DNA from 2 places in the Kocuria sp. UCD-OTCP genome. Region 1 is predicted to be linked to the other one. Evidence: predicted binding sites of a transcription regulator. Region 1 holds the regulator's gene; the other holds the start of a gene.
What was found. Region 1 encodes HspR, which represses chaperone genes until heat shock. Its sites were predicted from a motif close to AAGTTGAGTCNNNNNGACTCAACTT; they were not measured.

Region 1 (15,851 bases):
CGGCAAGTTCGTGGCGTACTCGGAGATCGGCATCGGCGCCGCCCTGCTGACCCCGTTCGTCAACAAGCGCCTCGCGGGTCTGGCCCTCGGCGCGTTCTCCGCCGGGCTGCTCGCGATGTACTTCCGCAACCCCGAGATGACCCAGGAGGACGGCGTCCGCCCGTCCGAGGCCGGCACGGGCCTCTCGAAGGACGCCTTCCTGGCCGCGATCGCCGCGGCCCTGGTCGTCTCCAAGTAGGCACGGCCCCGCAGGACCCCACGGGTGCAGCCCGTCCGCACGGACGGGCGGCACCCGTTCTGCATTCCCGGTGGCCTTTCCGGCGTCCTAGAACGTCCGAGGTGCCCGGGAGAACGGGCCCATGACGACGACGGCGCACCGCCGGGCCCGTCCTGCTCCGGGTCCGCACCGAGCCGCTCCCGCCGGGGAGCGGGTGCTGGACGCCGGCGTCCGGGCCGAGGTGCGGGCGGTCGTCGGGGAGCTCGTGGACTCGGCGGCCGCACAGGCGCGGGAGGCGGGGCGCCAGCTGCGCTGCATCGTCCGGCTGTGGCTGCTGGCCTGGGAGGACCACGAGATCGACTGGGTCTCCACGGCAGGGCTGATGCCCTACGAGGCCGATGAGCTCGTCTGCTCCCTCCTCGAGACCGAGGACCAGATGGTGCGTGATCTCGCCGACGAGATCGGCCCGGCGCTGCGCCTGCCCGCGGGCACGGCCCTCGGGCGCGTCCGCGAGGCCCTCGTGCTCGGGCTGCACCTGCCCGAGGTCCTCGAGGCGCTGGAGGCGGGCCTCTTCAGCGCCCGGCACGCCTCGGTGATCGCCGACCAGTGGCGCGAGCTGGTCGAGGACGTCCCGGCGGGCCAGGAGGCACCGTCCGCCGTCGTGCAGCGGCTCGCCGCCGAACTGGTGGAGCGGGCTCCGCACTGCACGGTGGCGCAGCTGCGCGCGTGGGCCCGGCGCCGGCGCGCGGCGCTGCTGGCCGGGACGCAGGAGGCGAGGCACCGGGCGGCCCGGGCCGGACGCCGCGTGTGGGTCGAGCACGGTGAGGACGGCATGGCGTGGCTGCACGCCCTGCTGGACGCACCCACGGCGCTCGCGGTCCAGGACCGGCTCGACACGCTCGCGTCGCTACTGGAGCCCGTGGAGGAGACCGCCCGCGCGGGGACGGAGCGAGAGCCGGACCGGTGCGGCCCGGCGCAGTTCGGTCCGGTGCAGTTCGGTCCGGTGCAGTTCGGTCCAGTGCAGTTCGGTCCGGAGGAGGATGGCCCGGACGGGTTCGCGCCGGGTGCCAGGACTGCCCGGACGGACGCGCAGCTGCGGGCGGACGTCCTCACCGATCTCCTGCTGGAGGGGGAGCTCCCCGACGACCCCGGGTTCCCGCGCGGTGTGCGCGGCCGGGTCTGCGTGACGGTCCCCGTGCTCACGCTGCTGGGGTGCCGCCCCGGCGGCCCGGCCGCCGGCGTGCCCGCGGACGCCCCGGTGCTCGAGGGTCACGGCCCGATCAGCGCGGACGTCGCCCGGAAGCTGGCCGCCGGTGCCTCCTCGTGGCATCGCGTGCTGACCCATCCCGTCACCGGAGCCGTCCTCGACCACGACCGCACCACCTACGCGGTGCCCGCTGATCTGCGCCGCCGGCTGCGGCTGCGCGACGGGACCTGTCGTTTTCCGGGGTGCCGGCGGCGGGCCGAGCGCTGCGACCTCGACCACACGGTGGCGTGGCAGGACGGCGGCCGGACGGCTGCGGACAACCTGGCCCACCTGTGCCGCCACCACCACCACCTCGTCAAGCACCGCCGCGGTGCCCTCGGCCGCTCGTCGGTGCGGCAGCCGGGGCCGGCGCCCGCCGGCGGAGTGCTCGAGTGGACCTCACCGGCCGGACGCACCTACCGGACCGTGCCGGACCCCTCGGCCGGTGCCACATCGGTCGGTGCCACGTCGGGCGGTGCCACATCGGGCGGACCGGTCCCGGATGTCGGGGAGCGGGGCAGCTCCGTGCCCGAGGACGCAGACCCTCCCCCCTTCTGACCGCCCGACCGAGCGCACGCACGGTGCGGGTGGCGCTGGGCGTGCGGCCTCCCGGTCGGTGCTGCCGCGGGACACGGGCGCGGACCGGCCCTCCGACAGCGCTGTGCCGAGGTCCGGACGGTCCCGAGGATCAGGCGGGTGGGCGGCCCGGGTCCTCCGCCGTGGTCTCCACCGACAGGCGGTAGCCCATGCTGTGGGTCTCCTCGGGCTCGAGGTGCACGGCGTCGGCGTGGGTGTTGGCGCCCTCCACGCACACGAAGTCCGTCCATCCGTCCGGCCCCACGTCGGGCATCGCCGCCGCCGTCTCCGCCCCGGGGTTCCACACCACGGTGGTGCCGGAGTTCTTCTTCCGGATCCGCAGCACCCGCCCCAGCACGGGGTCCACCACGGCGACGTCGCCGGTCGAGCGGTACACCCGGTCGGTCTCGCCGTCGAACCGGAGGTCCCCCTCCTGGACGCAGTCCTCCCGGTCCAGGACCTTGTCGCGGTAGGACGCGCCGTCCAGCCCCTCGACCCGGATCTTCCGCACGTCCCCCACCACCAGATAGGCGTGCAGGGCCTCCTCGAAGTCGAACGGGCGCTCACCGGTGTTGGTGACGCTCAGCTCGAGGGACAGCTCGGTGCCGAAGCGCACCACGCAGTAGGCCTCGAACTGGTACGGGAACTGCTCCTGGTGCGCGGGATCGGTGACGTCCGCGTCCGAGAGCCGGTAGACGATCATCGCCTCGTGGTCCGAGGACTCGCGCGACTCGACGTGCCACGGGAGCGTGCGGGCGAAGCCGTGCTTGGGCTCGCGCCCGCCCTCCGCCCCGTCCGCGAACCAGGGGAAGCAGATCGGGACACCCCCGCGCACGGGCTTGCCCGTCTCGAGCGCGGCGCTCGGGGACAGCCACAGCACCGGGGCGTGGCCCGTGGGGATCCAGTCGATCACGTGCGCGCCCTGGTCGTGGACGGCGCCGGTGGCGTCCGCGCAGGAGAACAGGCGGGGCTCGGGGAGTTCGCTCATGCCCCTCAGGCTAGACCGAGGGCCCGGTCCCCGTCAGGAGGCCGGGCCCTCGTGCGCCGACAGCCGTCAGACGCCGGTGCGCTCGTACGAGTCGATCGCTCCGGGATGGCCCTCCATGAACGCGTCGACCTGGCGGCGGTCCGCCCGCAGCTTGGGGTCGTGGTCCAGGTAGTGCCTGGTCTCGCGGACGACCAGCCCGGAGAGGAGCAGCAGCCCGAGGAGGTTGGGCAGGGCCATGAGGCCGTTCATCACGTCGGCGAAGTTCCACACCACCGCCAGCGGCACGGTGCAGCCCACGAACACGACCAGGGAGAACACGACCCGGTAGGGCATCACGGCCGGCCGGCCGAAGAGCCGCTCCATGCACCGCTCGCCGTAGTAGGCCCACCCGAGGATCGTCGAGTAGGCGAACATCACGAGCCCGATGGTGACCACGTAGTGGCCCCACTGCCCGGGCAGGCCCTGGCTGAAGGCGTCGCCGGTCATGGTCGCGGCGAAGTCCGCCCCCTGCTCCCAGACCCCGGTGGTGATGAGCACGAGTCCCGTGCAGGTCACCACGATGATGGTGTCGATGAAGGTCTGGGTCATGGAGACCAGCCCCTGGCGGACCGGGTGGGTGGTCTGGGCCGCGGCCGCTGCGATCGCGGCCGATCCCATGCCGGACTCGTTGGAGAAGATGCCGCGGGCCACGCCCATCTGCACGGCCAGCATGATCGCCGATCCGGCGAACCCGCCGACGGCCGCCGTGCCGGAGAAGGCGTCGGTGAAGATCAGGACGACCGCCTGCGGGATGGCCGCGACGTTGACGACGAGGATGAACAGGGCGCCCAGGACGTAGAAGAGGATCATGACGGGGACGAAGCCCGCCGTGACCTTCCCGATGGACTTGATCCCGCCCACGAGCACGGCGAGCGTCAGCACGGCGAGCACCACACCGGTGATCCAGGTGGGGACGCTGAACGAGCTCTCCAGGTTGGAGGCGATGGAGTTGCCCTGGGTCATGTTGCCGATGCCGAACGCGGCCAGCGCGGCGGCGACGGCGAAGAAGATCGCCAGGAACTTGCCGAACCCGTTGCGGATGCCGCGCTCCAGGTAGTACTGCGGGCCGCCGGAGATCTCACCCTTGGCATCCGTGGTGCGGAACCGCACGGCCAGGAACGCCTCGGAGTACTTGGAGGCCATGCCGAGCAGGCCGGTGACCCACATCCAGAACAGGGCGCCGGGCCCGCCGATCGAGATCGCGGTGGCCACGCCCACGATGTTGCCGGTGCCCACGGTGGCCGCGAGCGCCGTGGTCAGCGCCTGGAACTGGGAGACGTCGCCGCCGCGGGCGTCCGCGTCCTTGCGGTCGAACAGGGCCAGTCGCAGCGCGGAGCCCAGCTTGTGGAACTGCAGCCCGCCCAGCCGGACGGTCAGGTACAGACCGGTGAGCAGCAGCAGGGGGATGAGGACGTAGGGCCCCCAGATGATGCCGCCCAGCTCGCCGAGGGCAGTCTCGATGGTTTGGAGCATGTGTTCTCCCGTGGGTGTCGGGTGGATCAGGAATCGGGCCGGAACGGGACTGTGACCTCGGTCTCGGCAGAAGGCATCTAATCACAGGTCCGCTGCTCCCCCGGTCAGGGACCGATGGATCGGCCACAGTGTGGCTCCTGCCCGTTTCCGCCCGGTTACGGGCCGGACGGGGCGGCGGGGCCCTCCGGCGCCCGCCGCGAGAGGCGGCGCGCGAGCAGCACGGCTCCCGCGGCGAGCAGCGAGCACACCGCCATGGACACGGCCATCGGGACGGCGGTGTGCTGACCGGCCAGGCCGGTCAGCGGGCTCACGAGCCCGCCCAGGAGGAACTGGACCAGTCCGAGCACCGCCGACCCGGCCCCGGCCCGGCCCGGGACCCGGCCCTGGGCGAGGGCCACGGCGTTGCCCATGACGAAGCCGATGCAGGTCTGGCTCACGAAGAGGTGCGCCAGGGTGGTCCACCCGGTGATCCCGGCCAGCACCAGGCCCAGGCCCACCACGTTGACGGCGGCCATGACCACGATCGCGGTGCGGAGGATCGTGCCGGGCTCGACCCGGTCGACGAGGCGGGTGTTGACGACCGCGCCCAGGATGGAGCCGCCCGCGTTGACGGCGAACACCACGGAGTAGCCGAGCGCCGAGTAGCCGAGCACGTTCTGCAGCACGAAGGAGGAGGCGGAGATGTAGGAGAACAGGGCGCCGAACGCGAGTCCGAAGGCGAGGGCGTAGGCCATGAAGGACGGGGTGCGCAGCACCCGCCAGGACCCGGTGACGACGGCGCCGACCCCGCCGCGGTGGCGCCGGTGCGGGGGCAGGGTCTCGGGGACCACGAGCACGGAGCACGCCAGCATCAGCAGCCCGAACGCCGCGAGCACCCAGAACACGGTCTGCCACGGGGCCACCGTGGCGATCACCCCGCCCAGGAGCGGGGCCACCACCGGGGCGAGGGAGGTGATGGTCGCGAGGACCGAGAACAGCTTCGCGGCCCCGCGGCCGGAGGCGATGTCCGAGACCACCGCGCGGGCGATCACGACGCCGGCCGCCCCGGCGAGTCCCTGCACCGCGCGCAGGATCAGCACCGTCCCGATGGTCGGGGCCAGGACCACGGCGACGGAGCTGAGCAGGAACAGCGCGTTGCCGGCCACCATGAGCCGGTGCCGGCCCAGCACGTCGGACACGGGCCCGAGCAGGAACTGCCCCACGGCCATGCCGACCATGTACGTGGTCAGCGTCAGCTGCACCGCGGAGGCCGACGCCCCGAAGTGCCCGGCCATGGCAGGCATCGAGGCCAGGTACATGTCCGTGGCCATCGGGCTCACCGCGCTGAGGATCCCCAGCGCCGCCACCAGCACCACCCGGTCCTTGCCGCCGGAGAGGCGCAGGCGGGAGCGCACGGGGTCGTCGGGCGGCGATGAGCTCACGGGAGGTCCTTCGGCACGGGTCGGCAGGGCGGGCGCGGGGCGCGCCTCATGCTATCGACGCCGCGACGTGGCGAAGGACGAGGGACAGACATGCGGGACGAGGACGAGGGGCGGGGACGAGGGACTGCGACTGCGACAGCGACAATGTCCTCATGAGACTCGCCGTGTACACCGGGGCATCCCTCGGCTCCGACCCCCTGTTCCCCGAGGCCGCCCGGGCCTTCGCCACCACCCTCGCCCACCGCGGCGTGGGCGTCGTCTACGGCGGCGGCCATGTGGGGCTGATGGGCGTCGTCGCCGACGCCGCCCTGGCCGCCGGGGGCGAGGTGGTCGGGGTCATGCCGCAGTCGCTCGTCGACGACGAGACGGCCCACACGGGGCTGACCGAGCTGCGCATCGTCCGGACGATGCACGAGCGCAAGGCGGAGATGGCCGCCCTCGCCGACGGGTTCGTGGCCCTGCCGGGCGGCCTGGGCACCCTCGAGGAGATCTTCGAGGCGTGGACCTGGCTGCAGGTGGGGGTGCACGCCAAGCCGGTCGGCTTCCTCGACGTGGCCGGCTACTGGAGGCCCCTGTTGGACGCAGTGGCCTCGATGTCCGCGGCCGGTCTCGTGCGCCCCGAGTACCGGGACGCCGCCGTGGTCGCCCAGGACGCCGACGAGCTGCTCGCCCGGTTCGCGGCGTGGGAGGCGCCCCGCCGGCGCTGGTCCGAGCCGCCCGTTCCCGGCGCCGACGCGCCCGCCGTCCGCCCAGCCCCTAGGATGTAGGGCGATGAGCGAGCACACCCCTTCCCCCGCCGAGGGCCCCGCACAGGGCCCCGTCCCCGAGGCGTACCACCGCCGGCCGTACTCCTTCGTGCGCCGCGGCGACCGCCTCACCGCCCGCCGCCAGAAGGCCTGGGACGACTGGGCGCCCACCCGGGTGCTCGACGTCCCGCGCGTGCGCACGGACACCTCCGTCCACCCCGACCACGAGTTCGACGCGGCCGCGGCCTTCGGGCGCGAGGCGCCGCTGGTCGTGGAGGTCGGCTCCGGGCTCGGCGAGGCGGTCGTGCACGCCGCCGCCCAGGACCCGGCGCGGAACTACCTCGCCGTCGAGGTGTACAAGCCCGGGATCGCGGATCTGCTGCTCAAGGCGGCCCAGGCCGGGGTGGACAACGTCCGCGTGGCGCAGGCCAACGCGCCCGAGGTCCTGGAGCACATGCTCGCCCCGGCCTCGGTCGACGAGCTGTGGGTGTTCTTCCCGGACCCCTGGCACAAGACCCGCCACCACAAGCGGCGCCTGGTCTCCCCCGCGTTCGCCGAGCTCGCCGCCCGGGTGCTCGTCCCGGGCGGGCTGTGGCGGCTCGCCACGGACTGGCAGGAGTACGCCCTGGTGATGCGCGAGGTCCTCGACGCGTCCCCGCAGTTCGAGAACGTCCACCCGGGCCCGCTCGCCGACGACGAGCACCCGGACACCGGATGGGCCCCGCGCTGGGAGGGACGGGTCCTCACGAGCTTCGAGCGCAAGGCGCAGGAGGCGGGCCGCGTCCCCCGCGACCTCGTCTACCGCCGGACGGCGTGAGCGCCGTCCCCGGCGCGGAGCGAAACGGCGTGCCCGCACTGCCCGGCCCGGAGCGGAACGGCTTCGTCGTCGTGCCCCCGGGCGATCCCCGCACGCAGCCGCTGCTCGAGGGCCTGCACCACGAGTACGTGGAGCGCTACGGTCCCGAGATCGGGGCGGAGGAGATGGCCGAGCACCCCGTCGACGACTTCACCGCCCCCGCCGGAGCGCTCCTGCTCCTCCTCGAGGGCGGCACGACGGTGGGCGGCGGCGCGTTCCGCCGGCACGACGACGCCACGGCGGAGCTCAAACGGGTGTGGACCGCCCCGGCGCACCGCCGGCGGGGGATCTCGCGGCGGGTCCTGGCCGAGCTCGAGCGGCTCGCCGCCGCGGCGGGCTACCGGCGCATCCACCTCACCACGGGCAGCCGCCAGCCGGAGGCGGCCGCCCTGTACCGCAGCAGCGGGTACGTCCTGCTGCCCGGGACCGCCCGGGTCTATCCGGGCGGCGTGTACGACGTGGGCTTCGAGAAGCACCTGCGCTGACCGCCCGGCCCGGGCGCCGGTGCGGCTCAGCGCTCCTGCTGGCGCGGGGGCCGGTACAGCACCACGGCCTGCGAGATCTTGCGGGCCCGGGGGCGGGCGCCGCGGGCCATGCGCACCACGTCCCCGCCGACGCCGGCGGCGAAGATCCGCGAGGACTCCTCGGCCCGGTCCCGGGCGTCCTCGAGCTCCCGGGACAGCTCCGCCACCCGCGACCGCAGGGCCGCGACCTGGTTCTCCAGCTGGAGGATGCGCCGGATGCCCTCGAGGGACACGCCCTGCTGGGACAGCACCTGGATCTGCTGCAGCTTCTCGATGTCGCGCTGCGAGTAGCGGCGGGCGCGGCCGGGGGCCCGGGACGGCCTGACGAGGCCGAGCCGGTCGTACTGGCGCAGCGTCTGCGGGTGCATCTCCGCGATCTCCGCGGCCACGGAGATCACGAACAGCGGCTGGTCGGCGTCCAGTGCCATCTCACACCCGTGCCTTCTCGGCCAGGCGGGCCCGGGGGTCCTCGTCCGCGGTCGCCTCGGCGAACGCCCGGGCGGCGGCCTGCGCCTGCTCGTCCAGCTCGGCCGGCACGTGCACCTCGACCGTCACGATCAGGTTGCCCGTGCCCTTGGCCGTGCCGAACCCGCGCCCCTTGACGCGGAAGCGCCGGCCCGAGGATGTGCCCGCCGGGACCTTCACGCGCACGGTGCCGCCGTCCAGCACGGGCACCTCGATGGTGGCGCCCAGGGCCGCCTCGGGGAACGTGATCGGCACGGTGACCTCGACGTCGTCCGTGCCCTCGACGCGCCGGAAGAAGGGGTGCGGGGTCACGTGGACGGTGACGTAGAGGTCGCCGGCGCCGCCTGCACCCGAGTGGCCCTTGCCGGCGAGCTTGAGCTTCTGCCCGTCGCGCACGCCGCGCGGGATCCGCACCGTGGTCTCCTGGCCATTGCCCCGGCGCAGCTTGACCGTGGTGCCGTGCACCGAGGAGCGGAACGGGATGGTCGTCTCCGTCCGGATGTCCTCCCCGCGCGTCGGCGGGGCCTGATATCCGCCGTAGCCGCCCGGCGCCCCGTACCCGGTCTGACCGCCGAACTGGGCGAACAGGTCCTCGAACCCGCCCGGGCCGCCGGGGCCGCCCGCGCCGCCGGTGGAGTAGGTCGTGCGGCGGCGGCGTCCTCCGCCGCCTCCGCCGAAGATGTCGCCGAAGAGGTCCTCGAAGTTGGCCGAGCCCCCGGCGCCGCCGGGGCCGCCGGCGGTGAAGCGCGCCCCGGAGCCCATCGCGCGGATCGCGTCGTACTGCTTGCGCTCCTCGGGGTCGGAGAGCACGGAGTTCGCCTCGGTGATGTCCTTGAACCGCTGCTCGGCCTCCGTGTCCCCCGGGTTCTGGTCCGGGTGGTACTGGCGGGCGAGCTTGCGGTAGGCCTTCTTGACGTCGGCGGCGGACGCGTCCTTGGAGACGCCGAGAATGCTGTAGAAGTCCTTGTCGATCCAGTCCTGGCTGGCCATGACGCCTCCTTTCTGTGGGGCCGGTCGGGGTCCTGCGGAGCAGGACCCGGTGGTGGTCCGGGGGTCGTCCCCGGCGCCGCGGCGCCGGGGACGGGTGGACGGGTCAGGGGAGGCCCGAGGGACGGGCCTCCCCTGACGTCGCCGGGATCAGGCCGGGTCCGGCCTCACTCGGCGACCGCGACGGCGACCTGGGCCGGCCGCACCACGCGCTCGCCGATCCGGAAGCCGGAGCGCAGCACCATCGAGACCTGGTCCGGCTCGACCTCGCTCGTGGGCTGCTGCAGCACCGCCTCGTGGACGTTGGGGTCGAACTTCTCCCCGACCTCCCCGAGGCGCACCAACCCGTGCCGCACGAGGGTCTCCTCGAGCTTGTTCGCGATCGCCGCGAACGGGCCGTCGGTGAGGTCGCCCGCCTGCCGGGCCGCGTCGATGTCGTCGAACACCGGCAGCAGCGTCTGCAGGAGGTCGCCCGTCACGAAGGTCCGCAGCTGCTCCTTCTCGCGCGCCGTGCGGTGCTTGAAGTTCACGAACTCGGCCTGCAGCCGGCGCAGCTCCTCGAGCCGCTCCTCGGCGAGGGCCGCCGCCGGGGAGTCCTCCGCGGCGGCCGGCGCCGGTGCGGCGTCCCCGGACTCCGCCTCCGTCGACTGTGGCGTCGAGAGGATGTCGTCCACCGTCAGGCCCTCCGGCCCGGCCTCCTCGCGGGCGCCGGCGCCGGAGTCCTGCGCGGACTGCTCGCCGGGGTGCGCGGCGTGGTCGCCGGGAACGCTCCCGGCGCCGTGGTCGTCCGCGTTCTCGTCGGGTCCTGGCGTGGGGTCGGGCATGCTCACTTCTTCTCGTCCTCGTCGTCGACGACCTCGGCGTCGACGATGTCCTCGTCACCGGTGGCACCGGTGGCGCCCGCACCCGGGGCGCCCTCGGCGCCCTCGGTCTGCGACTGCGCGTAGAGGGCCTCGCCGAGCTTGGTCTGGGACTGCTGCAGCTTGTCGTAGGCCGACTTCACGGCGTCCTCGTCCTCGCCCTCGAGCGCCTTCTTCAGGGCGTCGACGTCCGCCTGCACCTCGGACTTGACGTCCGCGGGCAGCTTCTCGTCGTTGTCCTTCAGGAGCTTGTCGACGGAGTACGCCTGCTGCTCCGCGTTGTTGCGCAGGTCGGCCGCCTCGCGGCGCACCCGGTCCGCCTCGGCGTTGGCCTCGGCGTCCTTGACCATCCGGTCGATGTCCTCCTTGGAGAGGGAGGACCCGCCCGTGATGGTCATCGACTGCTCGGTGCCGGTGCCCTTGTCCTTCGCGGAGACGTGCACGATGCCGTTGGCGTCGATGTCGAAGGTGACCTCGATCTGCGGCATCCCGCGCGGGGCGGGGGCGATGCCGGTCAGCTCGAAGGTGCCCAGGTTCTTGTTGTCCCGGGTGAACTGGCGCTCGCCCTGGAAGACCTGGATGGACACGGACGGCTGGTTGTCCTCGGCGGTGGTGAAGGTCTCGGACCGCTTGGTGGGGATCGCCGTGTTGCGCTCGATGAGCTTGGTCATCACGCCGCCCTTGGTCTCGATGCCCAGCGACAGCGGGGTCACGTCGATCAGCAGCACGTCCTTGCGGTCGCCCTTGAGCACGCCCGCCTGGATCGCGGCGCCGACGGCGACGACCTCGTCCGGGTTCACGCCCTTGTTGGGCTCCTTGCCGGCCAGGCGCTGGACGGTCTCCGCGACGGCGGGCATGCGGGTCGAGCCGCCCACCAGCACCACGTGGTCGATGTCGGACACGGAGATGCCGGCCTCGGCGATGACGTCCTTGAACGGCTTCTCGGTGCGCTCGAGCAGGTCCCGGGTGAGCTCCTCGAACTTGGCGCGGGTGAGGCGCTCGTCCAGGTGCACCGGGCCCTCGGGGGTCACGGACAGGTACTGCAGGGAGATGCTGGTGCTGGTCGCGGAGGACAGCTCCTTCTTGGCCTGCTCCGCGGTCTCCTTCAGGCGCTGCAGGGCGATCTTGTCCTTGGACAGGTCCGCGCCGGTCTTCGACTTCACCTGCGCCAGCAGCCAGTCGACCACGCGCTGGTCCCAGTCGTCGCCGCCGAGGCGGTTGTCGCCGGCGGTCGAGCGGACCTGGATGGTGGAGAAGTCGTCCTCGTCCTTGCCGACCTCCAGCAGGGAGACGTCGAAGGTGCCGCCGCCGAGGTCGAAGACCAGGATGAGCTCGTCCTCCTTGCCCTTCTCCAGGCCGTAGGCGAGCGCCGCGGCGGTGGGCTCGTTGACGATGCGCAGCACGTTCATGCCGGCGATCTCACCGGCCTCCTTGGTGGCCTGGCGCTCGGCGTCGTTGAAGTACGCCGGGACGGTGATCACGGCGTCGGTGACCTTGTCGCCGAGGTAGGACTCGGCGTCGGTCTTGAGCTTCATCAGGATGCGCGCCGAGATCTCCTGCGGCGTGTACTTCTTGCCGTCGATGTCGGTGGACCACCCGGTGCCCATGTGGCGCTTCACCGAGGCGATCGTGCGGTCCACGTTGGTGACGGCCTGGCGCTTGGCGATGTCGCCCACCAGGGTCTCGCCGTCCTTGGAGAAGGCGACGACGGACGGCGTGGTCCGGTTGCCCTCGGCGTTGGCGATGACGGTGGGCTCGCCGCCCTCCAGCACGGACACCACGGAGTTGGTGGTGCCGAGGTCGATTCCTACTGCACGAGACATGGACGTGTTCTCCTTCGGGTCGAGCTGAACCGGGCGGGCCGTACCGGCCCCGTTGGGGTCCCGGAGGTCTCAGTTCTTGAGTTTTCCTGGCTCAAGTCTGCCACGTGAGCCGCTGATGTCAACTTAAGTTGAGCCACATCGACTCAACCCGGGGTGCCGGGGATGTGAGACGCCGCGCACTCCCTCCCGCTGGGTCGGGACGTCGGATACCGTGGAGTGTTTGTGCCCGTTCCCGCGGGCCACCGCCACACCCCCGGGTCCGCCCCGCACGTCACCGCACGCACCGACACGACACCGCACGCACCCCGACACCTCAGGAGCCACCGTGAGCACTACGCCACCCCATTCGCCGCATCCGTCCAGTGAGGCCGACGGCTCCCGCCGGCCGAAGCCGCGGGAGGTGCTGCGCGAGATCAACTACCCGCACGGCATCCACCCCGCCCTCGTCCCCGGCATCGCCGTCGAGGACCAGAAGCTGAACTACGGCACGGACAAGGTGGTCTTCACCGTCACCGCCGCGCTGATCGTGGGGTTCATCGCCTGGGGCGTGCTCTCCACCGAGTCCCTGACGGCCGCCTCCACCGCGGCCCTGGGCTGGGTGACCGGCAACACCGGGTGGTTCTTCACCGCCCTGTCCACGGCCGCCGTGCTGTTCATGCTCGTGGTCGGCTTCACCCGGACCGGGCGGATCCCCCTGGGCATGGACGACGAGAAGCCCGAGTACTCCTTCTTCTCGTGGCTCGCCATGCTCTTCGCCGCCGGCATGGGCATCGGCCTGATGTTCTACGGCGCCTCCGAGCCGCTGAGCCACTTCGGCGCGGGCGTCCCCGGCTTCGGGGCGGAACCCGGCTCCGAGGAGATGACCGTCTACGCCCTCGTCCAGACCGCCTTCCACTGGGGTCTCAACCCCTGGGCCATGTACGCCGTGGTCGGCGCGGCCGTCGCGTACGGCGCCTACCGGCGCGGACGCTCCCCGCTCATCAGCCGGATCTTCGTGCCGCTGATCGGCCAGCGGCGCGCCGAGGGCGGCCTGGGCCGGCTCATCGACGTGTTCGCCATCTTCGCGACCCTCTTCGGCACCGCCGCCTCGCTCGGGATCGGCGCGCTGCAGATCTCCCGGGGCCTCGAGATCGTCGCCGGCTGGGGACCGCTCGGCAACGGCGGGCTCATCGCGATCATCGCCGTCCTCACCGCCGCCTTCGTGGTCTCCGCGGTCTCCGGCGTGGCCCGCGGCATCCGCTACCTCTCCAACACGAACCTGCTGCTGGCGTTCCTGCTCGCCCTGTTCGTGTTCGTGGCCGGGCCCACTGTCCTGATCCTGGACCTGGTCCCCGCCGTGTTCAGCACCTACCTGCAGGAGTACCTCTGGATGACCGGGCAGACCGGCGGCTGGGGCGAGGACGCCACCACCTTCGCCGGCGGCTGGACCGTCTTCTACTGGGCCTGGTGGCTGTCCTGGTCCCCGTTCGTCGGGATGTTCATCGCCAAGATCTCCCGCGGCCGCACGCTGCGCCAGTTCGTGACCGTGGTGCTCGTGGTCCCCTCCTCCATGTGCGTGCTCTGGTTCGTGGTCATCGGCGGCACGTCCATGTACCTGCAGCGCACCGGGACCGACCTGGCCGCCGCGGGCGGCCAGGAGGCCGCGCTGTTCGGCATGCTCGACGCCCTACCCTTCGGCGCGATCACGTCGGTGCTCGCCATGGTCGTCATCGGCATCTTCTTCGTGACCAGCGCGGACTCCGCGTCCATCGTCATGGGCACGCTGTCCCAGCGGGGCCAGCCGGAGCCGAACCGGCCGATCGTCGTGTTCTGGGGCTTGTGCCTCGGCGGCATCGCAACGGTCATGATGCTCGTGGGCGGCGACGACGCCCTGACCGGGATGCAGAACCTCGTGACCGTCTCGGCCCTGCCGTTCGCGGTGATCGTCGCCTTCCTCATGGTCGCCTTCTACAAGGACCTGCGCAGCGACCCCGCCACGATCCGCCACGCGTTCGCCCTCACGGCGGTGCGCAAGGCCGTGATCCACGGCATCGAGGAGCACGGCGACGACTTCGCCCTGCAGGTGGAGCACGCCCCCGGGGCCCGTGCCGCCGGCGAGACGTTCGACTCGCACGACCCGGCCGTCACGGACTGGTACCGACGGGTCGACGAGAACGGCGAGGAGATCGACCTCGCCGCGGAGACCGGTTCGAGCTCCGGCCAGCAGGCCGACCAGGAGCCGGAGCGCCCGGACGCCGGTCAGGAACGACTGGACCCGGACGAGCAGCGACCGCTCGACCCGACCGTCCGCCGGCCCTGACCGGACCCGCGCCGTGCGGCCGTCGCCCCTCGGGGCGGCGGCCGCACTTCTCGTGCCGGGACCGGACGGCTTAGACTGCGCGCTATGTATTCGATCGTGGCCGTGTGCACCGGCAACATCTGCCGCTCGCCCATGGCGGAGTTCGCCCTGCGCCGCGCCTTCGAGGCCGCAGGACTGGCCGGGCGCGTGCGGATCGACTCGGCCGGCGTCAGCGACGAGGAGCTCGGCAACCCCGTGGACCCCCGCGCCGGCGACCTCCTGCGCCGCGAGGGGCTCGACGCCTCCGCGCACGCGGCGCAGGTCTTCGACCCCGTCCGCTTCGGCGACCGGGACCTCGTACTCGCGCTGGACGTGGTGCACTGGCAGCGCCTGCGGGCGCTCGCACCGGACCGCTCCGCCGCCGCCAAGGTGCGGCTGCTGCGGGAGTTCGACCCCGCCGTCGAAGATCTCGAGCACGGCGACCTGGGGATCTACGACCCCTGGTACGGGGGGCCCGAGGACTTCGAGTCCACCTGGGGCATGATCGACGCCGCCGTGCCGGGCGTGGTCCGCGCCGTCGCCCGGGAGCTCGGCGCCGACCGGGGATCCGCTCAGGACGCTGGGCGCGCGTGATCGACATCGAGCTCGAGCTGGATCCGGCGCTCGCGGCGGCCCACCCCGCCGGCACCAACCTGGCGCGGCTGCTCCCCTCCCCCACCCGCCGCCCCTACCTCATCGGCATCGACGGGCGTTCGGGGGCCGGCAAGACCAGCCTCGCCGAGCAGCTCGCCGCGGTGCTGCGCCCGGTGCGGGACGTGACGCTCTTCCACCTCGAGGACCTCTACCCGGGCTGGGACGGGCTCGGCCCCGGCCGCCGCACCTACGTGGACGAGGTCCTCACGCCCCTCGACCAGGGCCGGGACGCCGAGTGGAGCGCCTGGGACTGGGTCACCGGCTCCCCGGGGACCCCGCGGCTGACCCGTGTGGCGGAGGTCGTGATCCTGGAGGGCGTCGGCGCGTGCAGCGCCGAGGCCCGGGAGCTGCTGGACGTCTCCGTGTGGGTCGAGCTGCCCACCGCCCTGCGCTACGACCGCGCGCTGAGCCGTGACGGCTCCTACTACGCCGAGCACTGGGACCGCTGGGCCGCCCAGGAGGACGCCTACCTGGCGGAGGACCACGTCTGGGAACAGGTGGACATCCTGCACCCCGGCCCGGTCTGCTGAGCCCCGCGGCCGCACCGACAGGAGGATCCGTGACCAGCACCGTCGTCGTCCTCGACGCCGCCCACCCGGAGGGCGTCCTCGCCGATCCGTCCGTTCCGCTCGTGCGGATCGACGACCAGGGGCTCACCC
Region 2 (15,851 bases), on a different contig from region 1:
ACCCGGACGCCGCGGAGCTGGTCGTGGGCGACCTCGTGCTCAACGCGGACACCCGGGAGGTCAGCCGCGGGGGCGACGAGATCGCGCTGACGGCCACCCAGTTCGACCTGCTCCGCTGCCTCATGGAGAACGCGCGCCGGGTGCTGAGCAAGCCGCAGCTCCTCGAGCAGGTCTGGGGCTACGACTTCGGCGGCCAGACCAACGTGGTGGAGCTCTACATCTCCTACCTGCGCAAGAAGATCGACGCCGGGCGCCCGCCCATGATCCACACCGTGCGCGGCGCCGGCTACGTGCTCAAACCGGCCGAGTGAGCACCCGCCGAGGACGTGCCGCCCCATGAGCACCGGTCCCACGAGCACCGATCCGACCAGCACCGATCCGACCGGCACCGGCCCGACGGGCACCGGCCCGACGGGCACCGGTCCCACGGACCCGGAGGCGACCGGGGCGCGGGCCCGGCCGCGGGGAGCGGGACGGGCGCTGCAGCTGCGCACCAAGCTGCTGCTGACGGTCCTGGCGCTGCTGACCGTCGCGTGCGCCGCGGTGGGCGCCCTGGGTCTCGCGGTCCTCAACGTGTCCCTGGGCGAGCAGCTGGACGGCCGGGTCCGGGACGCCTCGTTCCGCACGATCGAGTACGGGGTCCGTGCCGCCGCCGGGCCCTCGGAGGAGCTCGAGGCCATGATGGACGTCCCCGCGCAGGGCGCCGGCACCCTCAACGCCCGGGTCGTCGACGGCGAGGTGGTCCGCGCCGGGCTCTTCGCCCCCGACGGGACGCGGCAGGAGCTGACCGACGAGGACCGGCGGCGGATCGGGGAGCTCGTGACGGCGCTCGGCGCCGAGTCGGACGAGGAGGGGGGCCGGCAGTGGGGCCCTGTGGACGTGGAGCTGGCCGTGGGCGGCTACCGCGTGCTGGTGGTCGACGACCCGTGGGACTGGGGCCTCGTGCTGACCGGTCTGCCGCTGGCCGACAAGGAGGACACCCTGCGCAGCTTCGGGGTGAGCACCGCGGCGATCTCGACCGGCGCCATCGCCGCCACGGGGCTGGTCGGGCTCGTCGTCGTCCGGCGCACCCTGCGCCCCGTGGAGCGGCTCTCCGACGTGGCGACCCGCGTCTCGGAGCTCGACCTCGACCACGGGGAGGTGGTCCTGCCGGTGGGGGCCGTGGCGCCGGCCGCGCACCCGGACACGGAGGTGGGCCGGCTCGGCCACGCCTTCGGGCGGATGCTGGACAACGTCGCCCACGCGCTTGCTACCCGTCAGCGCAGCGAGACGCGCGTGCGCCGGTTCGTGGCCGACGCCAGCCACGAGCTGCGCACTCCCCTGGCCAGCATCCGCGGCTACGCGGAGCTGATCCGGCTCACGGAGCCGATGAGCGCGCAGGGCCGCAGCTCCCTGTCCCGGGTGGAGTCCGAGGCGGCCCGGATGACCGCGCTCGTCGAGGACCTGCTGCTGCTCGCGCGCCTGGACGAGGGCCGGGCCGTGGTCACCGAGGACGTCGACCTCCTCGAGCTGGTGGTCGAGACCGTCAGCGACCTCCGGGTCGCGGCGCCCGGCCACGTCTGGCGCCTCGAGCTGCCCGACGAGCCCGTGCTCGTGCGGGGGGACCCGGCCCAGCTGCGCCAGGTGCTCATCAACCTGCTCGCCAACGCCCACCAGCACACGCCCGCGGGGACGACGGTCACGGCCTCGCTCGGGACGGAGGCGGGCGCCGGACCGGGGCCCGGCGGCGAGGCCGTGCTCGCCGTGGGCGACGACGGCCCCGGCATCGGCGCCGACTTCCTCGAGCACATCTTCTCCCGCTTCGCCCGGGAGGACCACGCCCGCGCCGCGAGCTCCCGCGGCGCCGGCCTGGGCCTCTCGATCGTCGACGCCATCGTGCGCGCCCACCACGGGCGGATCGACGTCAGCAGCGTCCCGGGCCGCACCCGGTTCACCGTCCGCCTCCCCCTGGCCGACCGCTGAGCGGACGCGGCTTGCCCCCGCGGCCCCCGGGCCGTTTAATGAGCTGGTCAGGAACCGTCGGCACGGACGGCCGTCCCCGCTCCAGTGCCAAACCGCAACGCCGCGTCCGGGGTCCGTCGCGTGCCGCGTGCTGGGGGTTTCTCCGTGCGGTTCCGAGGGGTCGCGGACGCCGCACCCACCTTCCGGAGGAACTCTCGTGAACGCACTGCCCACCGCCCCGTTCACCGCCTCCCTGCCGCGCATCCAGGGCGCGGACGCGCTGCCGCAGGCGGTCGACCAGCTGCGCATCCCCCACGAGGCCGTGATCTTCGACATGGACGGGGTGGTCACGGACACCGCCGCCGTGCACGCGACGGCCTGGAAGACCCTCTTCGACGCGATCCTGGCCGACGACCGGCTCGAGCCGGCCGAGGCCGGCACCACGGTGGACCGCCGACCCTTCGACGCCGACGCCGACTACCGTCACTACGTGGACGGGCGGCGGCGCGAGGACGGGATCCGCTCCCTGCTCGCCGCCCGGGGTGCCTGCCTGCCGGAGGGCGACGAGACGCCGGGGGCGTGGACGGTGCAGGGCCAGGCCGTGCTGAAGAACACCTACTTCCAGGACGCCCTGCAGGTCCAGGGCGTCCGGGTGTTCGAGAAGACCGTGGCGCTCATCGAGCGGCTGCGCGCCGCCGGGGTGCCGGTGGGTCTCGTCACCGCGAGCCGCAACAGCGTCCCCGTGCTGGCGGCGGCCGGGCTGCAGGACTCCTTCGACATCATCGTGGACGGCCACTTCGCGGCCGAGCACGGGCTGCCCGGCAAGCCGGCGCCGGACACGTTCCTGACCTGCGCGAAGATGCTCGGGGTGAACCCGGCCCGCTCCGCGGTGGTGGAGGACGCCGTGTCCGGGGTGCAGGCCGCCGCCGCCGGCGGCTTCGGCATGGTGGTGGGGATCCGCCGCCACGGCGAGCGCAAGGACCTGTACCGGGCCGGGGCCACGGTCGTGCTCAACGACGTCGGCGAGCTCGACCTCGGCGCCCGCCGCGACGACCCCTGGAAGCTGGTCTTCGAGGGCTTCGACCCGGCCACCGAGGCCCGGCGGGAGACCCTGCTGACGCTGGCGAACGGCTACATGGGCGTGCGCGGGTCGGCCTGCGAGTTCCCCGACAACGGGGTGCACTACCCCGGCAACTACCTGGCCGGCATCTTCAACCGGGTGGTGAGCCACCTGAGCGGCCGCGACGTCGAGCACGAGTCCATGGTCAACGCCCCCAACTGGACCCACCTGGACCTGCGGGTCTCCGGCGGCGACTGGTGGTCGGAGGGCGGGCTGCGCCCGTCCGAGGAGCGGGTCGAGCTCGACCTGCGCCGCGGGCTGCTCATCCGGTCCCTGATCCTCACCGACCTCAACGGCGACCGGGGCGAGGACGGGGCCCACGCCCGGCTGGAGATCGTCCAGCGCCGCCTCGTGTCGCTGCGCTTCCGCCACCTGGGGGCGCAGGAGACCACGGTGACGGCCCGGGGTTTCTCGGGGCGGCTGCACCTGCGCACGGGCATCGACCCCAGCGTGCGCAACAACGGGGTCGCGGAGTACCAGGACCTCAACGACCACCACCTGGTGGACCTCGAGTCGACCTCGCTGCCCGACGACCACGAGACCCTGCTCTCGCACGTGCGCACCACCCAGTCCAAGATCGAGATCACCACGGCCCAGCGCACCACCATCGAGGGCGGCCAGAACGTCCGGGAGCGCCGCGAGATCCGGCCCGGCGGCACCGAGTTCCGCCGCCACCAGGTCAACATCGCCGACGGCCGCCCGGTGATCATCGACTCGACCACGGCCGTGGTCACGAGCCGCGACGCCGCGATCGGCTCGCCCCGCGAGGGCGCCCTCGCGGAGCTCGACCGCAACCCCAGCGGCGTCCGGGGCCTGCTGCCCTCGCACGAGATCGAGTGGTCCCTGCTGTGGGACCGCTTCGACGTGGACGTGTGCCCGGACCCGGAGGAGCGCACCGGGGAGCTGGCCATCACCCAGCTGGCGCTGCGGGTGCACCTGTTCCACGTGGCCCAGACGCTGGCGCCGCACATGTCCCTGCGCGACGCCGGGGTCCCGGCCCGCGGCCTGCACGGCGAGGGCTATCGGGGGCACATCTTCTGGGACGAGCTCTACATCCTCCCGGTCGTCAACCTGCACCAGCCGCAGGTGACGCGCGCCCTGCTCTCCTACCGGTGGCGCCGGCTGCCCATGGCCAAGCACCGGGCCACCGAGTTCGGGCTCGAGGGCGCGGCGTTCCCGTGGCAGTCCGGCTCGGACGGCCGGGAGGAGACCCCGCCGGAGCTGTTCAACCACCACTCCAACCGGTGGCTGCCGGACAACTCGTGGCGACAGTTCCACGTGGGCCTCGCGATCGCCTACAACGCCTGGATCTACTACGAGACCACCGGTGACCTCGACTGGCTGGCGGGGCAGGGCTCGGAGCTGATCATCGGGATCACCCGGCTGTTCGCGTCCCTCACCGACTACGACCCCGCGGACGGCCGCTACCACATCGCCGGCGTCATGGGCCCGGACGAGTACCACGACGGCCCGCACGGCCAGCACGGCGGCGGGCTGAAGGACAACGCCTACACGAACGTGCTGGCGGCCTGGCTGTTCCGGCACAGCGCCCACATCTTCCACGACATGGTGGAGCACCAGCGCGAGGAGCTCTCCGCCCGCTTCGACCTCTCGGCCGAGGAGGTCGGGACCTGGCAGCGGATGGCCGAGCGGATGTTCGTGCCGTTCAACACGGACGGCACCATCAGCCAGTTCCACGGCTACGACGACCTCGACGAGCTGGACTGGGAGTACTACCGGGCCAAGTACCGCAACATCGGCCGCCTCGACCTCCTGCTGGAGAACGAGGGCGACATGACCAACAACTACAAGCTGGCCAAGCAGGCCGACACGATCATGCTGGTCTACCTCTTCGGCCCCGACGGCCTGGTCGAGGAGCTCGGCCGGATGGGCTACGAGGTGGACCACGCCGCCATCGAGCGCACCGTCGACTTCTACATCGCGCGGTCCTCGCACGGCTCCTCGCTGTCCCGGGTGGTCAACGCCTCGGTGCTCGCCTGGCTGAACCCGGACCGTTCGTGGTCCGCGTTCCAGGACTCCCTCCTGGTGGACCTCGACGACACCCAGGGCGGGACCACGGGCGAGGGCATCCACCTGGGCGCCATGGCCGGCTCCGTCGACGTCGTGACCCGCGCCTACGCGGGGCTGCGCGTGCGCGGCGGCTGGCTCGAGTTCGACCCGGCCCTGCCGAGCCAGCTGGACACCGTCTCGTTCACGGTGCTGTACCGCGGCCAGGTGATCCGGGTCTGCATCGACCACCACGTCCTGGAGCTCGAGGGGGCCTCCCGGCGCGCGGACGACGTCACGATCCACGTGCACGGCGCGGAGTACGTGCTCAAGGGCGGCCAGAAGATCCGCGTGGCCATCCAGCACGGGCACCAGCGCGCCCCGCGGCCGGCCGTCACGCGGCAGGGCGTCTGAGCCGCGGGCGGCGGGCCCGCCGCTAGGCTGGGCCCATGGCACACTCCACGACGCCCGGCACGGTCCTCCCGCACGGGGGGCACGAGCCCCGGATCGACTCCTCCGCCTTCGTGGCCCCGACCGCCACGGTCGTGGGCGACGCCGAGCTGGGGCCGGAGTCCGGGGTCTTCTACGGCGCCGTGGTGCGCGGCGACCGCTCCCCCGTCCGGCTGGGCGCGCGGTCCAACCTGCAGGACAACGTGGTGGTCCACTCCGACCCCGGCCACCCCTGCACGATCGGCGCGGACGTGAGCGTCGGCCACGGCGCAGTGGTGCACGGGTGCACCGTGGAGGACGAGGTCCTGATCGGGATGAACGCGACCGTCCTCAACGGCGCCGTGATCGGCACGGGCTCGCTGGTGGCCGCGGGCGCCGTCGTCCTCGAGGGCACCGTGGTGCCGCCCCGGTCCCTCGTGGCGGGGGTGCCGGGCAGGGTCCGGCGCGAGCTCACGGACGAGGAGCAGGAGAAGGTCCGTGCCAACGCGCGCACCTACGTCCGGCTCTCCGCCGAGCACCGCCGGCTCACCGCCTGAGCCGGGCTCGGCGGCCCGTCACTGCGCCGCGAGGGTGCGCGCGTAGTCCAGGTACGCGCCGTGGTCGAAGCCGGGCAGCAGGCAGGACTGCACCACCCAGCCCTGCAGCACCGAGAGGATGGCCTGGGCGAACATGCCGGCCCACTCGCGGGCCGCGTCGTCGTCGAGGCCCAGCTCCTCGACCGCCCACCGCCCGTAGCGCTCCTCCACCCGGTCCCGCACGCGCCCGAGGTGCTCCCCGGCCAGCGCGGCCAGACCGGGGTCGCTCACCGCCCCGCCCCACGTGATGAGCAGCAGACGGGTGGTGGCGGGATCCGCGGCCAGCCGCTCCAGCAGTCCCACGACCCACGCCGCGGGGTCGGTGCCGGGCTCGTCCTCCGCGGCGGCGAGGACACGGTCCAGGGCCGCGCGGGCGGCCGCGGCCACGAGCTCCTGCTTGCTCGGGAAGTGGTTGTAGAGCGCCCCCGCGGACAGCCCCGTGGCGGCGATGATGCGGTGCATCGACGCCCCCTCGTAGCCGTGCTCGAGGAAGCACTCGCTGGCGGCGGCCACGATCTCGCGGCGGCGCTCGTCCTTGTACTGCTGGCTCACCCGGGGCACGCCCTCAGCCTACGCCACGAACGGTCGTTCGATCGGAGCCGGCGGGCGGGACCCCGGCGGCGGGCGGCGTGGCAGAATGCGCCCATGCCTGCCCAGACCCTCAGCCCGTTCGTCGACGCCTCGCTCGACGCCGCCCACCTGGACGACCCCGGCACCGCGACCGGCCGCACGCTCGGATGGGGCGTGGTCAGCACCGCCGACATCGCGGAGAAGGTGGTCCCGGACATCGCGGCGCTGCCCGACGCCCGGCTCGTGGCCGTGAGCTCGCGGGACCAGGACCGCGCCGAGGACTTCGCCCGCCGGCACGGGGTGGAGCGGGCCTACGGCGGCACCGCCACGAGCACGGGACTGGACCGGCTCGCGGCCGACCCGGACGTGGAGATCGTCTACGTGGCCACCCCGCACGGCTACCACCACCGGGACGTCTCGGCGCTGCTGCGGGCCGGCAAGCACGTGGTGTGCGAGAAGGCCCTCGCCATGACCGCGGCGGAGGTCCGCGACCTGTTCCGCCTGGCCCGCGAGCACGGCGTCTTCCTCATGGAGGCCGTCTGGACCCGCATGACCCCCGGCTTCCGCACCGCGATGCGCTGGGTCCGGGAGGGCCGGCTCGGCCGGGTCCGCTCGGTCGAGGGGTCCATCGGCACGCACCGGGCCCTGGACCCGGCCCACCGCCTGTTCCGCCGGGCCGACGGCGGCGGGGTGCTGCTGGACATGATGGTCTACCCCCTGACGTGGACCTCCGCGGTCCTGGGGGCCCCGGAGCGCTGGAGCGCCCGCGCTGAGCTCGGCGCCACGGACGTGGACCTGGACACCGCCCTGACCCTGGACTTCGGGCACGGCCGGGCGCACGTGAGCGGCACCCTGTCCGCCACGGTCCCCCACCAGGTGACGATCAGCGGCACGGACGGCTGGCTGCGGGTGGACGGACGGATCAACTGCCCGACCACCCTGGTGCTGCAGACCGCCGAGGGCGCCCGCACGGGCGCAGCCCCCCTCGTGGAGCGCGTGGACGTGGCGGGCGCCGGATACGTGTTCGAGATGCGCGAGGCCACCCGCTGCGTGCAGCAGGGCCTGCTCGAGTCCCCCGTGATGCCGTGGGCCGACTCCCTCGAGCTCGTGGAGCTCTTCGACCGGGTGCGGGCGCAGATCGGCGTGCGGTATCCCCACGACGCCCGCTGAGGGCGGTTCGCCCTGGGCGATGGGGGCCGGGACCCGTTGAAGACCGCGGGGAGCGGGATTATCATGGTCAACAGTTGAGTTGATCGGACTCAACTAAATGTCGAAGACATTGCTCATATGGTTGAGGAGATGATTGACGTGGCCACGATGTTCACCCCGTTCAACGATTTCGACCGGCTCGCCGCCTCGCTGTTCGCCCGGCAGGGCCTGCGCGAGATGCCCATGGACCTGTACCGGGACGGCGACCAGTACATCCTCCGGGCGGACCTGCCCGGCATCGACCCGGAGAGCGTCGACGTCGACGTCGACGGCCAGCTGCTGACGATCCGCGCGGAGCGGGAGCTGCCCGAGGTGCAGGACGTCCAGTGGATCACCCGGGAGCGGCAGAGCTCCTCGTTCGTCCGCCAGCTCAACCTGGGCCAGGGCATCGACATCCAGAACATCGCGGCGAACTACGACAACGGCGTGCTCACGGTCACGATCCCCGTCTCGGCGCAGGCCAAGCCGCGCAAGATCCAGGTGGTCTCCGGCCAGGGCGAGCAGCAGGCCCTGGGCGAGGGCCGGGACGAGTCCGGCGACCGAGTGATCGGCGAGGGCGAGCTCGTCAACGGCGCCGGGTCCACCCAGTCCACGGAGGGCTGAGCCCGGCCCCCTGCACCGGCACGCCCCCGGGCGGGCCCCCAACGGCCACGGGCCCGTTCCCCGCGGGGAACGGGCCCGCCGCCGTGCCCGGGCCGCCCGCGGCCTCCGGCCGGACGGCGGGCCCGGCCAGCGGGCGGGGCGCCGCCTCGGGTATCTTGGCACCAGGAAGCACCACCACCGATCCGACGACATCCTGGGAGACAGCCCGCACATGGCCAAGATCATCTACACCCGCACCGACGAGGCGCCCCTGCTCGCCACCTACTCCTTCAAGCCGATCATCGAGGCCTACGCCTCGACCGCCGGCGTCGAGGTGGAGACCCGCGACATCTCCCTGGCCGGGCGCATCATCGCCGCGTTCGGCGACCGCCTCCCCGAGGAGCAGCGGGTGGACGACGCCCTCGCCGAGCTGGGCGAGCTGGCCAAGAAGCCCGAGGCCAACATCATCAAGCTGCCCAACATCTCCGCCTCCGTCCCGCAGCTGAAGGCCGCGGTCAAGGAGCTGCAGGAGCAGGGCGTCGCCCTCCCCGACTACCCGGACGAGCCCCGCACCGAGGAGGAGAAGGAGACCCGGGCCCGCTACGACAAGATCAAGGGCTCCGCCGTCAACCCGGTGCTGCGCGAGGGCAACTCGGACCGCCGCGCCCCCGCCTCGGTCAAGAACTACGTCCGCAAGAACCCGCACCGCATGGGCGAGTGGACGGCGGAGTCGAGGACGAACGTCGCCACGATGGGCGCCGACGACTTCCGGGACAACGAGAAGTCCGTGGTCATGGACGGCGACGACACCCTGACGATCCGCCTGGTGGCCGAGGACGGCAGCACCACGGTGCTCAAGGAGTCCGTCCCCGTGCTGGCCGGCGAGGTCGTCGACGGCACCGTGATGCGGGCCGCCGCCCTGGACGCGTTCCTCGCGGAGCAGGTCGAGCGCGCCAAGCGGGAGGACGTCCTGCTCTCGGTGCACCTGAAGGCCACCATGATGAAGGTCTCCGACCCGATCATCTTCGGCCACGTCATCGAGGCGTTCTTCCCGGAGCTCTTCGCCGCCCACGGCGCGGCCCTCGAGAAGGCGGGCCTCTCCCCCGCCAACGGGCTCGCAGCGATCCTCAACGGCCTCGACGCCCTGCCCGCCGACGTGCGCGACGACGTGCGGGCCGCGATCGACAAGGGCCTCGCCGAGGGCCCGAAGCTCGCCATGGTGAACTCCGACAAGGGCATCACGAACCTGCACGTGCCCTCCGACGTCATCGTCGACGCGTCGATGCCCGCCATGATCCGCACCTCCGGGCACATGTGGGGTCCCGAGGGCGAGGAGGCGGACACCCTCGCGGTGCTGCCGGACAGCTCCTACGCCGGGGTCTACCAGGTGGTCATCGACGACTGCCGCGCCCACGGCGCGTTCGACCCGACCACCATGGGCTCCGTGCCCAACGTCGGCCTCATGGCGATGAAGGCGGAGGAGTACGGCTCCCACGACAAGACCTTCGAGATCCCCGTGCAGGGCACCGTCCAGGTCGTCGACTCCTCCGGCGCCGTGCTCATCGAGCACGAGGTCTCCCCCGGGGACATCTGGCGGGCGTGCCAGACGAAGGACGTCGCGATCCGCGACTGGGTCAAGCTCGCCGTGACCCGCGCGCGGGCCTCCGCGACGCCGGCCGTGTTCTGGCTGGACCGCACCCGCGCCCACGACACCAACCTCATCGCGAAGGTCGAGCAGTACCTGACCGAGCACGACACCGAGGGCCTGCAGATCGAGATCATGTCCCCCGAGGAGGCCACCGCGTTCTCGATCGAGCGGATCCGCCGCGGCGAGGACACCATCTCGGTCACCGGCAACGTGCTGCGCGACTACCTGACGGACCTGTTCCCGATCCTCGAGCTGGGCACCTCCGCGAAGATGCTCTCGGTGGTCCCGCTCATCAACGGCGGCGGGCTCTTCGAGACCGGCGCCGGCGGGTCCGCGCCGAAGCACGTCCAGCAGCTGGTGGAGGAGAACCACCTGCGCTGGGACAGCCTCGGGGAGTTCCTCGCCCTCGCCGCGAGCCTCGACCACCTGGCGACCACGGCCGACAACGAGCGCGCCCGGATCCTCGGTGAGACCCTCGACCGGGCCACGGGCACGTTCCTCGAGGAGAACAAGTCCCCGAGCCGGAAGGCCGGCGAGATCGACAACCGCGGCAGCCACTTCTACCTGGCCCTGTACTGGGCCCAGGAGCTGGCCCGCCAGGACGAGGACGCCGAGCTGGCGCAGGCCTTCGCCTCCGTGGCGGAGCAGCTGGCGGCCAACGAGGACGCGATCAACGAGGAGCTGCTCTCCGTGCAGGGCCGTCCCGCCGACATCGGCGGCTACTACCGTCCGGACGACGCCAAGACGTTCTCGGTGATGCGCCCCTCGGAGACCTTCAACCGGGTCCTCTCCTCGCTCAGCGCGTGAGCTGAGCGCCTGAGCGGAGCGCGCGGGCCGACCGCGCGCTCCGGCACGGGCAGCACGCACGGCAGCGGCCGCACTCCCCGTGGGGAGTGCGGCCGCTGCCGTGCGCGGGGCATGCCGCCCCGGAGACGGCTCAGTGGAAGAAGTGCCGGGCCCCGGTGAAGTACATCGTCACGCCGGCGGCCTCGGCCGCGGCCACGACCTCCTCGTCCCGGATCGAGCCGCCGGGCTGGACCACGGCGCGCACGCCGGCGTCGAGAAGCACCTGGAGGCCGTCCGCGAACGGGAAGAACGCGTCCGAGGCCGCCACGGCGCCGCGCGCGCGCTCGGCGCCGTCCTCGCCCAGGGCGTTGGCCCGCTCCACGGAGAGCTTGCAGGAGTCCACCCGGTTGACCTGGCCCATGCCGATGCCCACGGACGCGCCGCGGTCGGCGAGCAGGATCGCGTTGGACTTCACCGCCCGCAGCGACGTCCACGCGAAGGCGAGGTCGGCGAGCGTCCGCTCGTCCGCCGGCTCCCCCGCGGCCAGCGTCCAGCCGGCGGGGTCGTCGCCCGCCGCGTCGAGCCGGTCCGAGACCTGCAGCAGCGCGCCGCCGGAGATCTGCCGGTACTCGAGGACGTCCCGCTCGAAGCCCTCGGGCAGCTCGAGCAGACGGATGTTCTTCTTGGCCTGCAGGATCTCCAGGGCCGCCGGCTCGAAGCCGGGGGCCACGACGACCTCGGTGAAGATGTCCTGCACGGTCTCGGCCATCGCCCGGGTCACGGTCCGGTTCGCGGCGATGACCCCGCCGTAGGCGGAGAGCGGGTCGCACGCGTGGGCCTTGCGGTGGGCGTCGGCGATCGGGTCCTCAGCGCCGGGGGTGGCCACGGCCAGCCCGCAGGGGTTGTTGTGCTTGACCACGGCCACGGCCGGCTCGTCGAAGTCGTAGGCGGCGCGCAGCGCGGCGTCGGCGTCCACGTAGTTGTTGTAGGACATCTCCTTGCCGTGCAGCTGGTCGGCCTGGGCGATGCCGGGGGACGCGGCCTCGTCCACGTAGAGCGCCCCCTTCTGGTGGGGGTTCTCGCCGTAGCGCAGGGAGGCCGAGCGCTGCAGGGCCAGGCCGGCGTAGGGCGGCCAGAAGTTGGCGTCCTCGTCCTGCTCGAACTGCTGGGCCGTCCAGGTGGCCACCGCGGTGTCGTAGGCGGCGGTGTGCGCGAACGCCGCGGCGGCCAGCCGGCGGCGTGCCCGCAGGTCGAAGCCGCCCGAGGCCGCCGCCTCCACGACCGCGTCGTAGGAGGACGGGTCCACGACCACGGACACGGCCGCGTGGTTCTTCGCAGCGGCCCGGACCATGGAGGGGCCGCCGATGTCGATCTGCTCGACGACCTCGTCCTGGCCCGCGCCGGAGCGCACGGTGTCCACGAACGGGTAGAGGTTCACGACCACGAGGTCGAACGGCTCGATCTCCAGCTCGGCGAGCTGGTCCATGTGGTCCTGCTTCCGGCGGTCCGCGAGGATGCCCGCGTGCACCCGCGGGTGCAGGGTCTTGACCCGCCCCTCCAGGCACTCCTGGAACCCGGTGACCTCCGCGACCTCCGTCACCGGCACGCCCAGGTCGGCGATGCGCCGTGCGGTCGAACCGGTGGACACGATCGCGACGCCGGCCCGGTGCAGCCCCGTGGCGAGACCCTCCAGCCCGGTCTTGTCGTAGACGGACACCAGCGCCCTCTTGAGGGGCACGCGGTCAAGCTGGGTGGGGCTCACAGGTTCTCCAAGCGTTCGAGGTCTGGGGTTGCCGGCGGGATCCGCCGGGAACCATTTTACGGACCCTCGCCGGGCCTGCTCACCGGGCGTCGTGCAGGGCTCCCTGCCGGGCCGCCGCGCCGAGCGTGCGCACGAGCAGCTCGCGCTCGGCGGCCTTGATCCGCTCGTGCAGCTGCGCCTCGGTGTCCCCCTCCTCCACGGGCACCGCCGCCTGCGCCAGGATCGGACCGGCGTCGACGTCGGCCACGACCTCGTGGACGGTGACGCCGGTGACCTTCACCCCGTGCGCGAGGGCGTCCCGCACCGCGTGCGCCCCCGGGAAGGACGGCAGCAGCGAGGGGTGGGTGTTGACGATGCGTCCCGCGAACGCCTCGACGAACTCGGCGTCCACGATCCGCATGAACCCCGCGAAGACGATCCGGTCGGGCTCCCGGGCGGCCACCGCCTCCTGCAGGGCACGGTTCCACCGCGTCCGGTCGGGGTGGTCGCCGGGCCGGACGAGGAACGTCTCGACGCCGGCCTCCCGGGCCCGCTCCAGGCCGGTGCAGGGCTTGTCCGCGCCCACGGCGGCGATCTCGACGTCGATCCGGCCCTCCCGGACGGCGTCGAGGACCGCCTGCAGATTGGTGCCGGAGCCGGAGACCATGACCACGATGCGCATGCCCCCGAGTCTAGTCGGGCGGGCGGGGAGGGGCCCCCGGGGTGCCCTAGAGTGAAGGGCATGACCCCTCCCCGCCCGACCCCCGAGGCAGCCCCCGCGGACGCACGACGCGCCGCCGCGACCCGCACGGCAGGGGGCGCGCTGGTGTGCGCGGCGGTCGCCCTGGTGCTCGTCGGCTCCGCCCTGTGGCCGACCGTGGCCGGGGTCGCGCTGGCCGTCCTCGGGATCGGGCTGGGCGTCGCGGCGCTCGTGCGCTCCCGCGGGACCGGCAGGCGCCGGCTGCTGGTGCTGAGCGCGGTCGCCGCGATCGTGCTGGGCGCGCTGAGCCTGCTCACCGGCGGGGCCCGTCTGGCCCTGTGGCCGGTGGCCGAGGCCTACCAGGAGTGCGTCGCCGGCACCCTCACCCTCTCCGGGGCGGCGCAGTGCCAGCAGGAGCTCGAGGACGGGATCTGGAGCTATCTCTCCGGCGGCCCGGCGGCGCCGGCGTCGGAGGACGCCGCGGGTGCCTCGGCCGCGTCCACGTCGAACGCCTCCGCGGACCCGGTCTCCGCCACGGCCGGCCCCTGAGCCGCCCACGGGCCCGCGTCCCGGTGCCCGTCCGCGGTGCTGCGGCCGGTCCTGGGCCCGTCCGCGCCGTGCCCCTCGGTCCCGTGCTGGTCGGCCCCGTGCCCGCGTGCGGGCCGCGGCCTCCGCCGGCCGGCCGAGCGCATGGCGCGCCGGGCCGCGGTCTCCTCCCGGCGCCGCCGGCGCGCTGCCCGCCGGCCGGCCGGCGTCCGGTCCTCGCCGTCCTCGCCGCCGCGGGGCGGCGCGAACGGCGGCTCGTGCTCGAGCCACGGTCCCAGCACACAGCCGACCGCCGCCCCGACGGCCACCTCGGCGCCGCACAGCAGCAGCACGGCGGGACCGTCCGGTCCCACGTCCGTGAGCCGCCCGAGCCCCAGCGAGCCGTGCGCGAGCCAGCTCAGCAGCATCACCAGCACGCCGGCGACGGCGCCCACGAAGACCCCGGTCAGCAGCGTCGAGAGCGGGTACGTGATCCAGCGCGCGGGCAGCCGCAGCGCCATCCAGTCGTCCAGGTGGTTCTCCCCCTCGCGCAGGAACCACCAGCCGGCGAGGACGCCGGCCAGGACCGGCAGCACGACCACCACGAGCGCCCAGGCCGGGAGCTCGGCGGGCGGCAGCGCGGCGAGCGCCGGGAGCAGCGGCACGGGCCCGGCCTCGGTGCCCAGCGGAGAGGCGTGCGTGCCGGAGCCGAGCTCGAAGCCCGCGCCCGTGGCCCAGGCCAGGGCGTAGACCGCGAGGTTGGGCAGGTAGCCGAGCTGGAGTCCCGTCAGCGCGGTGTCCCCCGGCACGCCGGTGCCCAGCCGCTGGTAGACGCCCACCACGTCGTTCCAGTTCCAGAACAGGGCGGCGGCCAGCAGGGCGGCCCCGACCCCGACCCCGGCCACGGCCGCGACGAAGCCGGCGCGCAGCACCGCCCACACGTAGGACCCGGCCCAGCGGGAGTACTGGCTCGTGCGCTCGACCCACGCGGCGGCGTTGACGCCGATCAGTCCCGGCAGCGACCGGGAGGCCCGGTACGCGCCCACGAAGCCGCCCAGGGCCACGGGGACGAGCGGGAAGACGGCGGCCGCGGCCGGGCTCGCCGAGACCTCCCCTCCGCTGAAGAGCAGCGCGGCGGCGGCGCCGAACGCGGAGTAGGCGGCCAGTCCGCTGAGGTACGGCTGCCAGAACTGGCCCTCCCAGCAGGCGCGGGCCAGCCGTCTCCCGGCGTGCCAGGAGAGGGCGAACGGCACCAGGGTGAGCCCGAGCGGGACGAGGTTGAGCGTCCCGGTGGTCGCGGGCAGCCCTGCGCCCGGGTCGAGGGCCACCTGGAGCGGGGTGAGGTGGGCGAGCAGCCACACGTGACCGGAGAGCACGAACCCGCCGGTCAGGCCGAGGGTGTCGAAGCCGTCGGCGAGCCACACCATGAGGACGGTCAGCAGGACCAGCAGGTAGGACACCACGGCCACGGAGCCGAGTTCCAGCACGCCCTGCAGCCACAGCGGCATGGGCACACCCCGGCGGTCCGGGCGTGCAGCGGGGGAGGACAGGCCTTGGGAGTTCATCACCGACCATCCTCCCACGCCCGGGCGGCACCCCGGCCGAGGCTTCACGGCGCCTTCACCGGCGGGCCACGCCCCGCTCGCCGTCCGGTCGCCCGGCCCCGGCAGGCTCGGGAGCATGAGAGTCGCCGTGGTCGCCGAGCAGTTCCTCCCCCACCTCAACGGAGTCACCCACTCGGTGCTGCGGGTCGTCGAGCAGCTGGTCGCCGGCGGGCACGACGTCGTGGTCGTGGCGCCCTCCTACGACCCCGCGCCGCTCGGGCGCCCGGCGGAGCAGGTCGTCGAGGACCTCGACGGGGTGCCGGTGCACCGGCTGCCCGCCGTTCCGCTCACCGGCTACCCCGCCGTGCGGGTGGCCGGCGGGACCGTGGCCCGGGTGCGGCGGCAGCTGGAGCGCTTCCGGCCGGACGTGGTCCACGTGGCCTCCCCGTTCGT

Region 2: H488_RS21570 (Hsp20/alpha crystallin family protein) is a predicted target of HspR. The motif match lies at 7,905-7,929, and genes of this name have one in related genera.

Annotation. Positions count from the first base shown of each region.
Region 1 covers NZ_AOSQ01000011.1:63,647-79,497, forward strand. Annotated here, with positions in the region: gene H488_RS23635 (hypothetical protein) at 1-238, shown strand, start outside; gene H488_RS35985 (HNH endonuclease signature motif containing protein) at 360-2,021, shown strand; gene H488_RS23645 (D-hexose-6-phosphate mutarotase) at 2,152-3,027, opposite strand; gene H488_RS23650 (alanine/glycine:cation symporter family protein) at 3,094-4,539, opposite strand; gene H488_RS23655 (multidrug effflux MFS transporter) at 4,695-5,960, opposite strand; gene H488_RS23660 (TIGR00730 family Rossman fold protein) at 6,113-6,727, shown strand; gene trmB (tRNA (guanosine(46)-N7)-methyltransferase TrmB) at 6,732-7,523, shown strand; gene H488_RS23670 (GNAT family N-acetyltransferase) at 7,553-8,047, shown strand; gene H488_RS23675 (heat shock protein transcriptional repressor HspR) at 8,074-8,514, opposite strand; gene H488_RS23680 (DnaJ C-terminal domain-containing protein) at 8,516-9,541, opposite strand; gene H488_RS23685 (nucleotide exchange factor GrpE) at 9,706-10,368, opposite strand; gene dnaK (molecular chaperone DnaK) at 10,365-12,221, opposite strand; gene H488_RS23695 (BCCT family transporter) at 12,547-14,520, shown strand; gene H488_RS23700 (low molecular weight protein-tyrosine-phosphatase) at 14,605-15,132, shown strand; gene H488_RS23705 (uridine kinase family protein) at 15,129-15,722, shown strand; gene H488_RS23710 (aminotransferase class IV) at 15,752-15,851, shown strand, end outside.
Region 2 covers NZ_AOSQ01000003.1:35,383-51,233, reverse strand. Annotated here, with positions in the region: gene H488_RS21600 (response regulator transcription factor) at 1-311, shown strand, start outside; gene H488_RS21595 (sensor histidine kinase) at 337-1,962, shown strand; gene H488_RS21590 (beta-phosphoglucomutase family hydrolase) at 2,159-5,482, shown strand; gene H488_RS21585 (gamma carbonic anhydrase family protein) at 5,518-6,054, shown strand; gene H488_RS21580 (TetR/AcrR family transcriptional regulator) at 6,073-6,654, opposite strand; gene H488_RS21575 (Gfo/Idh/MocA family protein) at 6,739-7,833, shown strand; gene H488_RS21570 (Hsp20/alpha crystallin family protein) at 7,951-8,475, shown strand; gene H488_RS21565 (NADP-dependent isocitrate dehydrogenase) at 8,687-10,909, shown strand; gene purH (bifunctional phosphoribosylaminoimidazolecarboxamide formyltransferase/IMP cyclohydrolase) at 11,040-12,650, opposite strand; gene purN (phosphoribosylglycinamide formyltransferase) at 12,730-13,311, opposite strand; gene H488_RS21550 (hypothetical protein) at 13,372-13,878, shown strand; gene H488_RS0117825 (cell division protein PerM) at 13,767-15,419, opposite strand; gene H488_RS21545 (glycosyltransferase family 4 protein) at 15,535-15,851, shown strand, end outside.